Regions from separate parts of the Aliiglaciecola sp. 2_MG-2023 genome, predicted to be linked through region 2. Evidence: predicted binding sites of a transcription regulator. Region 2 holds the regulator's gene; each other region holds the start of a gene.
What was found. The regulator sigma-54, encoded in region 2, starts transcription at its own class of promoters, with help from an activator protein. The targets are predictions, from matches to a motif close to GTTGGCACGNNNNTNGNNT.

Region 1 (3,287 bases), on a different contig from region 2:
TCGATTACAGGTCGCGCAAAAGTCTTTACTGTAAGGCATGATAAGGCCAATTTTACCCTGATAATCAGGGTGCCAAAATTCTTGAGCGGGCCCGGCGGTGTTATTTTGGATCACTGGGCTCCAACCGTTTTCAGTTAGATACTGCTGAATTGGCTCACCAGACAAATGATTTAATTTGAAAAAATCTTTGTTTTCACCCGTCTCCATCAATTCAATAAGTCTAAAGGTAATAGGTGTATGTTTTAACCAGTTTAAAAATACACTGAGTTCGTTACCGTTATATTGGCGCATTAGCACGCCATTTACTTTGACTTTTAAGCCACGTTCAATACCACGACTGATACCTGCCAAAATCGTTTCGAGTTTATCGTGTCCGGTGATACTTTCGAACATGCGAGGATCAAGGCTATCTATGCTGACATTCAGCGAATTCAGACCCGCATCTACCCAAGAGTCGATTTGCTGTTCTAAACGATAACCATTGGTGGTAATTGCAACCTGTTCAATACCAGGTGTTGAGGCGGCAATTTGTATAATCTCAGGGAGATCTTTGCGTAATGAGGGCTCACCTCCGGTTATCCTAATTTTCTTAGTTCCTAGCTCTGCAAAACCAGCACATATTTGGCGAATTTCAGACAAACTTAAAAAATTACGATCGGAGTCGCATTGGTAACCATCAGGAAGGCAATAGTCGCAACTGAAGTTACAAACATCTGTGACGGACAGCCGCAAGTAATGGAAGCGACGTCCATATTTATCTTTTAACACGTTAAACACCTTTCCAAAGTCACGAACAACCAAATTGTTGAACATGTAGCGGGAGGCAAACTAGTTTCCCAATTTACCCTGGCAACCCATTATAGTTGCGGCCAAAACTACCTATATTGTATTTCAATACTTAGTAATAGAGGCTCGGAGTTTCATTTTTACTATCACTTACTATATTAAGATCTTACTGAGCGTTAGTATAGCATTGTTGATAATGGCATTTAACCTCACTATTGAGGTGCAACGCAAATTGTTTATTGTTGATGAAGATAATCGAGCTTATTTGAAATCAATGAATCTTATTTTGCACAATTGTATAAATAAAATTAGCACCATATTGGCACGTTTGTTGTAAGTTCTATTTGATGATAATGAAAATTCCAATTAATTATTTACTCTATAAAGGCTAATTTTGAAGGTAACCACAGAATCTAAAAGGCTACTTGAAGCCTTTATCGAAAAACACCAACTCGATGCGAACTTTGGCGACGTTGCGCTAACATGGTTCATCCCTTTAGCTGAAAAACTAAAAATGCACCATGACGGTGCAGAAGGACCGATTTTTGTTGGTATTAATGGTTGCCAAGGTTCTGGTAAATCCACCCTAACAGAACTGGTACTCACCTATTTAGTAGAAATAAAACAACTGCGCGTGATAAACCTTTCACTCGATGACTTTTATTTTTCAAAAGATTATCGACAACAGTTAGCGCAAAATATACATCCTTTATTAGCGACCCGTGGCGTACCAGGGACCCACGATACAGCGTTATTAAAACAAGTATTGCTCAGTTTAAAGGAACGCAAAACTGGGTTTGCCATTCCACGGTTTAATAAAGCAACAGACGACCCTTTCCCAACGGAAGATTGGCCTATCATCGAAGAGCCTGTGGATATTATATTGATGGAAGGTTGGTGCTGGGGAGTCACTGCGCAAACCAACGAGCAGCTGTCAGTTCCGGTAAACACCTTAGAGTCTGAAGAAGACAGCAATAGCGTTTGGCGCACTTTTGTTAATCAACAACTGCAAACTGAATATCAAAACTTATATCAATTAATGGATTTTTGGGTAATGTTAAAAGCACCTTCTTTTGAATGTGTATTTGATTGGCGCTTGCAGCAAGAACAAAAACTTATCCAAAAATTGGCAACTGCTTCGAATTCTGAAGCTAACAGTGGGATTATGTCAGCAAACGAAATTAAACGATTTATTCAGCACTATCAAAGACTAACGGATCAGAGTTTGGCTACTCTTAGTGAAACCTGTGATGTCGTATTTGAATTAGATAAACATCGAAAAATTATCAACGTAAAGGGGATAAAATGAGCGACCAGTTTGTCATTTTTACCGATATGGATGGCACATTACTGGATCATCATTCTTACAGCCACGAAGCCGCAAAAAAGATGCTCGCTTTTTTGAAAAAAAATAATATTCCAGTTATTCCGAATACCAGTAAAACCTATGATGAAATGCAGGAATTGACCGAGCAATTAGACTTACAAGGTCCGTTCATTGTGGAAAATGGCGCGGCAATCCATATCCCACATGGTTTCTTCAAGAAAAAACCCGCACATACCCAATGGGTTGGTAAAAATTGGGTTCGCAATTTCACCTCCAAGAAAAGTTATTGGTTAAGTTTACTAAAGAAAATTGAAAGTGATTTTGCCGGTCAATTTACCCACTTTTCAAAAATGACACTTTCCGAGATATGTGATGCTACTGGATTAGAACCGGAACAAGCAAAACGGGCTGCAAATAGGTTATACGGTGAACCAGTATTATGGCTTGGAAGCGAACAACAAAAGAAAGAATTTATCAAGTGCGTCACACAATTGGGGGCTAAAACCCTGATAGGCGGACGCTTTATTCATATTTCAGGAGAAACAGATAAAGGTGCTGCGTTAAATTGGTTTGTCGGTGAATTACAACGCCAATATCCAGAGATAAACTGGGTTTCAATTGCATTAGGAGACGGTCAAAATGATGCTGCTATGCTTGATGCTGCAGACATTGCAGTGCGCATCAAGTCTCCCGTTAACGACTACCCGCAATTACAACGTACAGAAAATGTGTTTGATAGCCAACTCGAAGGACCTGAGGGTTGGACTGAATGTCTTCAAAAAATATTAAATTTAACGTTAAAGGAGCCAGAAAATGGCTGATTTTTACCAAAACGGAATAACCACAACATTACACCAACTTTCAAAACGTCCCATTGATGAAATGGAATCTGAATTGTTGGCCTTTTCTAAAAAACGTCCTTTAGGGCTGCTATTGCCAAGTTTGTTTTCTGAACTTGAGGGCGAAGCAATGCCTGAAATCATCAATCATATTTGCAAAGTTCCTTATTTAAATGAAATTGTAATTGGTTTGGACAGAGCTTCAAAAGAGCAATATCAGCACGCCATTAAGTTTTTTGACAAACTTCCGCAACACCATCGTATTTTGTGGAATGATGGCCCGCGTTTAAAAGCCATTGATAAAGAATTAGCCGACATGGGCTTAGCGCCAAAAG
Region 2 (3,287 bases):
ACGGCAACGCAGAAGGCGGTGTCACTGCCATTTTCCAACCCGAAAGCATTCGCAATCGGCAAACTGACGACACTAAAAAAACTGAAGAAGAGCAAGACAAGTTGCAGGATGAAAAACCTTAATGGCAACGTTAAAAGCGACCAATTTAGCGAAGTCTTATAAATCTCGGCAAGTGGTGCGAGATGTAAGCATTGAAGTTTCTACTGGACAGATTGTTGGCCTGTTAGGTCCCAATGGTGCTGGTAAAACGACCACCTTCTATATGATTGTTGGGTTAGTGCCACTCGATAAAGGCGAGATTTATATTGATCAGACCGAGTTAACCTTACAACCCATGCACATCCGTGCACGAAAAGGAATTGGTTATCTTCCTCAAGAATCATCTATATTTCGTAAGTTAACCGTTTACCAAAATATCATGGCAATTTTGCAAACCCGAAAAGAATTAAGTTCTGATCAGCGAGAAGAGCAAGCGGATGCATTATTGGATGAATTCAATATTAACCATATTCGTAACAGCCTTGGCATGAGTTTATCAGGCGGGGAGCGCAGAAGAGTCGAGATCGCTCGTGCATTAGCGGCCGCCCCTGAGTTTATTCTATTGGATGAACCCTTTGCTGGTGTTGACCCGATTTCAGTAAACGATATAAAAAAAATAATTCAACACCTACGCGATAGAGGTATTGGTGTATTAATAACTGATCATAATGTGCGTGAAACGCTAGACGTGTGTGAAAAAGCGTATATTGTGAGTCATGGTGAATTGATAGCTTCTGGAACCGCAGAAGAAGTTTTAAATAATCAACAAGTCAGAGATGTATACCTTGGCGAGCAATTCAAGCTATAGTAGAGGTATGTTGTTTTTAACCAAAGCTTTGTGGCTAAACAAGTAAGAATAAAAAAACTAAATGAAACCCTCGTTACAATTAAAATTCAGCCAGCAACTAACAATGACGCCTCAATTGCAACAGGCTATACGTCTATTGCAATTATCAACGCTGGATTTACAACAGGAAATACAGGAAGCGTTAGAATCGAATCCACTTTTAGAAGTAGAAGACGGTTCAGATATCCCTACTGGGGATTCCGCTTTAGCAGACAGTAATGACAAGTTCTCAGAGGAGACGGTATCCGCAAGTTCTGATTCCATGGATACAAACGAGGCATTAGAAAAAGCAGATATCCCAGACGAATTACCCATAGATAGCACATGGGACGAATATATCAGTGCCTCCTCAGCCCCCGCCTCAATAAGCGGTGGTAGTGGCGGCGATGACGACCAAATTTTCCAAGGTGAAACAACCGAAAATATTCAAGATCACCTATTGTGGCAGATGCGCTTAACGCCTTTTTCTGAAGTTGATACTGCCATAGCAATCGCAATTATCGACTCTATTGATGAGTCTGGTTACCTCACTATCAGCACCGAAGATGTTCTTGCTAGTCTCGACCATGAAGAGGTTGAACTTGATGAGGTGGAATGCGTTTTAAAACGTATTCAAATGTTCGACCCTATTGGTTCAGGCTCAAGAAATCCGCAAGAATGTTTAATGGTACAAATGAATCAATTTGCACCTGACACCCCTTGGTTAAATGAAGCTAAGTTATTGATCAGCGAATATGCTGACTTATTAGGCAGTAAAGATTACCGAACTTTAATGCGTAAAACTCGTCTAAAAGAAGACGAATTACGAGAAGCTATGCGGTTATTGCAAACACTCAATCCACGCCCTGGTAGTTCATTGTTAATCGGTGAATCTGAATACGTCATTCCAGATGTTTCAGTGATGAAGAAAAATGGTCGTTGGCAAGTTGAGCTAAATCCCGATAGTTTGCCTAAGCTGAATGTAAATCAGCAATATGCGGCAATGAGCCGGAACGCTAAAAACACCAGTGATAGTCAATTTATTCGGTCGCATATGCAAGAAGCCAAGTGGTTTATAAAAAGTCTAGAGAGTCGTAATGACACTTTACTCAAAGTCGCAAACTGCATTGTTCAGCAGCAGGTTGGTTTTTTTGAGCATGGACCTGAAATGATGAAACCAATGGTGTTAAATGATGTCGCAGAAATGGTAGATATGCATGAATCAACTATTTCCCGTGTTACCACACAGAAATATATGCATACGCCTAGAGGAATTTATGAACTTAAATACTTTTTCTCCAGCCATGTAGCAACTGATTCTGGAGGAGAGTGCTCCTCAACGGCAATTCGCGCATTAATTAAAAAACTCGTCGCAGCAGAGCTTCCTACCAAGCCTCTTAGCGACAGTAAGATTGCTGATCTACTGGCAGACCAAGGTATTCAGGTCGCCCGTAGGACAATAGCAAAATACCGGGAGTCTTTATCGATCCCACCGTCTAACCAACGCAAGAGCCTGCTGTAGGCTCAACAACAGAAGGAATACGCTAATATGCAAATTAACCTTACTGGCCATCATGTAGAAATTACAGATTCTTTGCGAGATTATGTAGACAATAAATTTACAAAGCTAGAAAGGCATTTTGATCATATCAACAATGTCCATGTCATTCTTAATGTCGAGAAGCTTAATCAAAAAGCTGAAGCGACAGTTCATCTTAGCGGAGGTGAAGTATTTGCAACCTCAGAGCACAACGATATGTACGCAGCAATTGACGGATTGATAGATAAGCTTGATCGACAGGTAATCAAGCACAAGGAAAAAATTAAGCGTCATTAACATATATTAGATTAATTAATGGAAATTAAAGACATCCTTTCCCCTGACTGCACAAGTTGTGCAGTCCAGGGGACAAGTAAAAAACGAATTCTTGAAACTATCAGCCTGATAGCGGCAGAAAAAATCGATGACATTGATCAGACAACGATTTTAAATAGTCTGGTTAGCCGCGAAAAGATGGGCAGCACAGGAATCGGGAATGGTATTGCATTGCCACACGGTAGACTTTCGGGTTTAAAGGATGTGGTCGCAGTTCTAATCACCAGTGATCCTTCTATCAACTTTGACGCTGTGGATAATTGTCCTGTGGACATATTTTTCGCAATTTTAGTACCTGAAGATAAAGCCGCCGGACACCTGCAAACCTTAGCAACCATCGCGACAAAATTAAGTGATAAGGAAATTCTGAAACGTATTCGTCGTGCAGAAGATAATGCTCAGTTATACGAGGCAATCGTTGCATGAAACTGATAATTATTAGTGGCCGCTCTGGTTCAGGAAAGTCTATTGCACTGAGGTCTTTAGAAGACTTAGGTTACTATTGTGTCGACAATATCCCAGTTAACCTATTACCGACTCTAACCC
Region 3 (3,287 bases), on a different contig from region 2:
AGAGTTCAGACGAAGAAAAATGGATAATTTCGATGGTGCAGCTCTAGGGGTTATTAATAAAGAAATTTATTCAGAAACAGAACTTCGCTGTTTTCCTTTTATCGCCGTTGGATTATATCTATCAGCTACAGCAATTCTAATGAACAAAAACATTCATCATTGTTACGTAATGGTGGAACCTAGGTTAGCCAGAAGTATGCGATTTGTTGGGTTGCCTTTCGAACAAATTGGCCCCGTGATCGACTACCATGGAAAACGCGCGCCATTTTATATCCAACCACAATCTGTCGAAGGTAATCTTAAACCGGATTTTAAAGCGCTGTTGAACAAGATTAAAGTAGGAATCGATGAACAGATGTAAATTCAACATTTGACATCTGCGGAAAGAGACCTTTGAATTTAAAATCCAAAATTTTTCTATTTGACTCAAAAATTAATAGCAGAGAATTTAGATAATGTTTGACTATGACAAAGCATTTTCAAGAAACATAGGCTGGGTAACTGAAGAAGAACAGCTTATTTTAAAAACTAAAAAGATTGCAATAGCTGGTTTAGGCGGCGTTGGAGGTGATCATTTAGTGACATTAGCCAGACTTGGAATTCAACGATTTGCCATTTCCGACTTTGACGAATTTGAGGTTCATAATTTCAATCGACAAGCAGGCGCATATATAAGTACGTTAGATAGACCGAAATGCCAAGTCATGAAAGAAGTATGTTTAGACATCAATCCGCAGAGCACTGTAGATTCATTTGAGCAAGGAATAGATGAAACAAACGTCGACCGTTTCCTTGAAGATGTAGATGTGTATGTAGATAGTCTAGATTTTTTTGCATTGTCTGCACGTAAACTCGTTTTCCAAAAATGTCATGACAAAAATATCCCAATCGTTACTGCAGCTCCAATAGGTATGGGAAGTGCTTTTTTATGTTTCATGCCAGGTAAAATGTCATACGAAGAGTATTTTCAATTTGAATCATGCAATACAGAAAATGAACAGTTAATTAAATTTATGATTGGCTTGACTCCTAAAATGTTACAGATGAAATATTTAGTCGATGAGTCCCGCGCAGACTTTAACGCAAAAAAAGGTCCTTCTACGCCAATGGGCGTTAAACTGTGTTCGGGAGTAGCAGAAACAAATGTATTAAAAATTCTGTTGGGCCGAGGAAAAGTTCTTTGCGCTCCCAAAGGATTACATTTCGATGCTTACAGAAATACTTTGGTCAAAACGTGGCTCCCTTTTGGCAACAAAGGACTTTTACAACGTTTAATTTTTAATATCGCCAAAAAGAAGTTACTCTAATTAAAATTATTGACCATTTGGTTAGGTAAACAGTACACAAAGCGACTATTTATAAAATTAATAACAGATGAATATATTCGCAATTCATTATTGTTGATTAATGAGCTCGATTTAAACGATAAAAATGTCAGTTTTTTTTACAATGTGTAATTTCCTCCACTTAATAAAGCAAACAGAAAATCAACTTTTTCTATAATATTCAGTAATTTAAAAAATATCCAAAAAGTAGGCACAGTAAATGCTTAGTAATATATGAGTGCTTTATAGTGCAGCTATTCAAAATGTTGCTAAAAATGTATAGAGCCAAAAATTAATTTTAACACGGAGAAATACAATGAAAGTATTTAGTTTAAAAAGCCTAGCGTTGGCTTCGGCTATGGTCTCTTCAGCAGCAAGTGCGCTTACAATCCCACTTCCAGCTGGTCCTTTAGCACTCGAAGACGACAATTTAGAATATGTTATAGATAGCAGTGGTGCAATCAAAACATCTGGTGACTTAGTAGTTGGTGATACGTTGTACGCGTTCATCTCTTTTGAGAAAGTGACTAGCATTGATAACTCATTTATCTATGACCTTGGTGTTACCAAAGAAGTAACAGGTGTTTCAGCAATTACAATTACTGATATCACTGGTACTGCAATCACTTTCGGTCCAAATGCTGACTTCGAAGCAACTTACGGCGCTGGTGCAATGGCTGCATTGTTTGCAGACCCATCAGTAGACTTTGGTGTTGATTGTCATCTAGGTGGCACAGCACAATGTGAAGCTGAAGCAACAAATGGTGATCCTTGGTTAGTAGCTGGTTTCGGTGATGATGATGATTACTGGAGATCACTTGATTCTCTAGGTGTAGGGGCACCTTTGAATATAGATTTAGTTTCTACTACTAGTTCAGGTACAACCGTTGGTTCTGCTAACTACTCTTTATCAATTTTAGACAACAATACAGGTTATGAATTTAGAGAGCAATCATCACCACTGTCAGCATTTTTTGCAACTGGTGATGACTTTATGACTGACATCGTAGGTTCAGGAAATATTTTGGGTGGCCTTGGTCTTTCTGACCCTTTCTTCGCAAGAAGTGACTTTGACTTTACTCTTGACCGTATCCCAGAGCCAGGTTCAATTGCTTTGCTAGGAATGGGTCTATTGTTAGTCGGTGCTGCACGTCGCAAATCTCGTTAATATAAGATTAACCACTCCAATGCTTATCCTTTCTAGAGATAAGCATTAAACAGAATTTTAAAGCCTCGCTATTGCGAGGCTTTTTGTTATTAAATCTAACCACGATAGACCAGCCTACTCAATAAATGCATTCCCGCCATTCAACTACTCATAGTGATAATTTGAACACAGCTATTTTAAAGGAAGGCTTTCTATTCATAAAAAACCTACAAATTCATTTATCATCAATTTCATTCTAAGAATTTCTAGAGCATCTTTAGATATATGGAGTTAAACCTAATTTCTATGCAATTTAAACTGCTCAGACAATGCGAATTCTCACAAGGCTAAATACCTATTCAAATTAAAATAAGCGCTTGTAGCTGTATTTGAGTGCCTACATTTCAACAAATTTAAATGTGTATATCGTTTACGCTTATATTTGATGGAAGTTTATTTAAGTTGTAGTTCACCAGTGTAAATAATGGGAAATCAAACTTATATTGTATATTTAAGATTGAATAAGAGAAACTGGCTAGCTAAGAGAGGTTAATTAGGCGAAGCTAAGAAACCACAAAAGGTTATCTGTATTAGGCATTTTCAATGGGCATTCGTCCAGTTTTAACCTTTTCACCTTTGAAGATACCGACACGCAGTAAAATACACGGTGTATCGGAACCAATCAGTTCTTTACACTTTACAGAAAAAGCCTGGCGTTTCTTTTCCAGCTTAGCATCTTGAAATGTAAAGTGATTTGACATCATAGTACCGACAGCTGCATATGGGTGAACAGCAAGCCCTTGAGCTGTCAACTT

Region 1: Q4567_RS15310 (kinase) is a predicted target of sigma-54. The motif match lies at 1,105-1,123, and genes of this name have one in related genera.
Region 3: Q4567_RS04595 (PEP-CTERM sorting domain-containing protein) is a predicted target of sigma-54. The motif match lies at 1,533-1,551, and genes of this name have one in related genera.

Annotation. Positions count from the first base shown of each region.
Region 1 is NZ_JAUORY010000016.1:32,606-35,892, forward strand. Features, by position in the region: gene moaA (GTP 3',8-cyclase MoaA) at 1-768, opposite strand, end outside; molybdenum cofactor riboswitch at 758-930, opposite strand; gene Q4567_RS15310 (kinase) at 1,181-2,095, shown strand; gene Q4567_RS15315 (mannosyl-3-phosphoglycerate phosphatase) at 2,092-2,934, shown strand; gene Q4567_RS15320 (glycosyl transferase) at 2,927-3,287, shown strand, end outside.
Region 2 is NZ_JAUORY010000020.1:75,619-78,905, reverse strand. Features, by position in the region: gene lptA (lipopolysaccharide transport periplasmic protein LptA) at 1-122, shown strand, start outside; gene lptB (LPS export ABC transporter ATP-binding protein) at 122-847, shown strand; gene Q4567_RS17295 (RNA polymerase factor sigma-54) at 909-2,387, shown strand; gene hpf (ribosome hibernation promoting factor) at 2,415-2,702, shown strand; gene ptsN (PTS IIA-like nitrogen regulatory protein PtsN) at 2,721-3,167, shown strand; gene rapZ (RNase adapter RapZ) at 3,164-3,287, shown strand, end outside.
Region 3 is NZ_JAUORY010000003.1:160,945-164,231, forward strand. Features, by position in the region: gene Q4567_RS04585 (PEP-CTERM/exosortase system-associated acyltransferase) at 1-361, shown strand, start outside; gene Q4567_RS04590 (ThiF family adenylyltransferase) at 456-1,307, shown strand; gene Q4567_RS04595 (PEP-CTERM sorting domain-containing protein) at 1,642-2,493, shown strand; gene Q4567_RS04600 (hypothetical protein) at 3,063-3,287, opposite strand, start outside.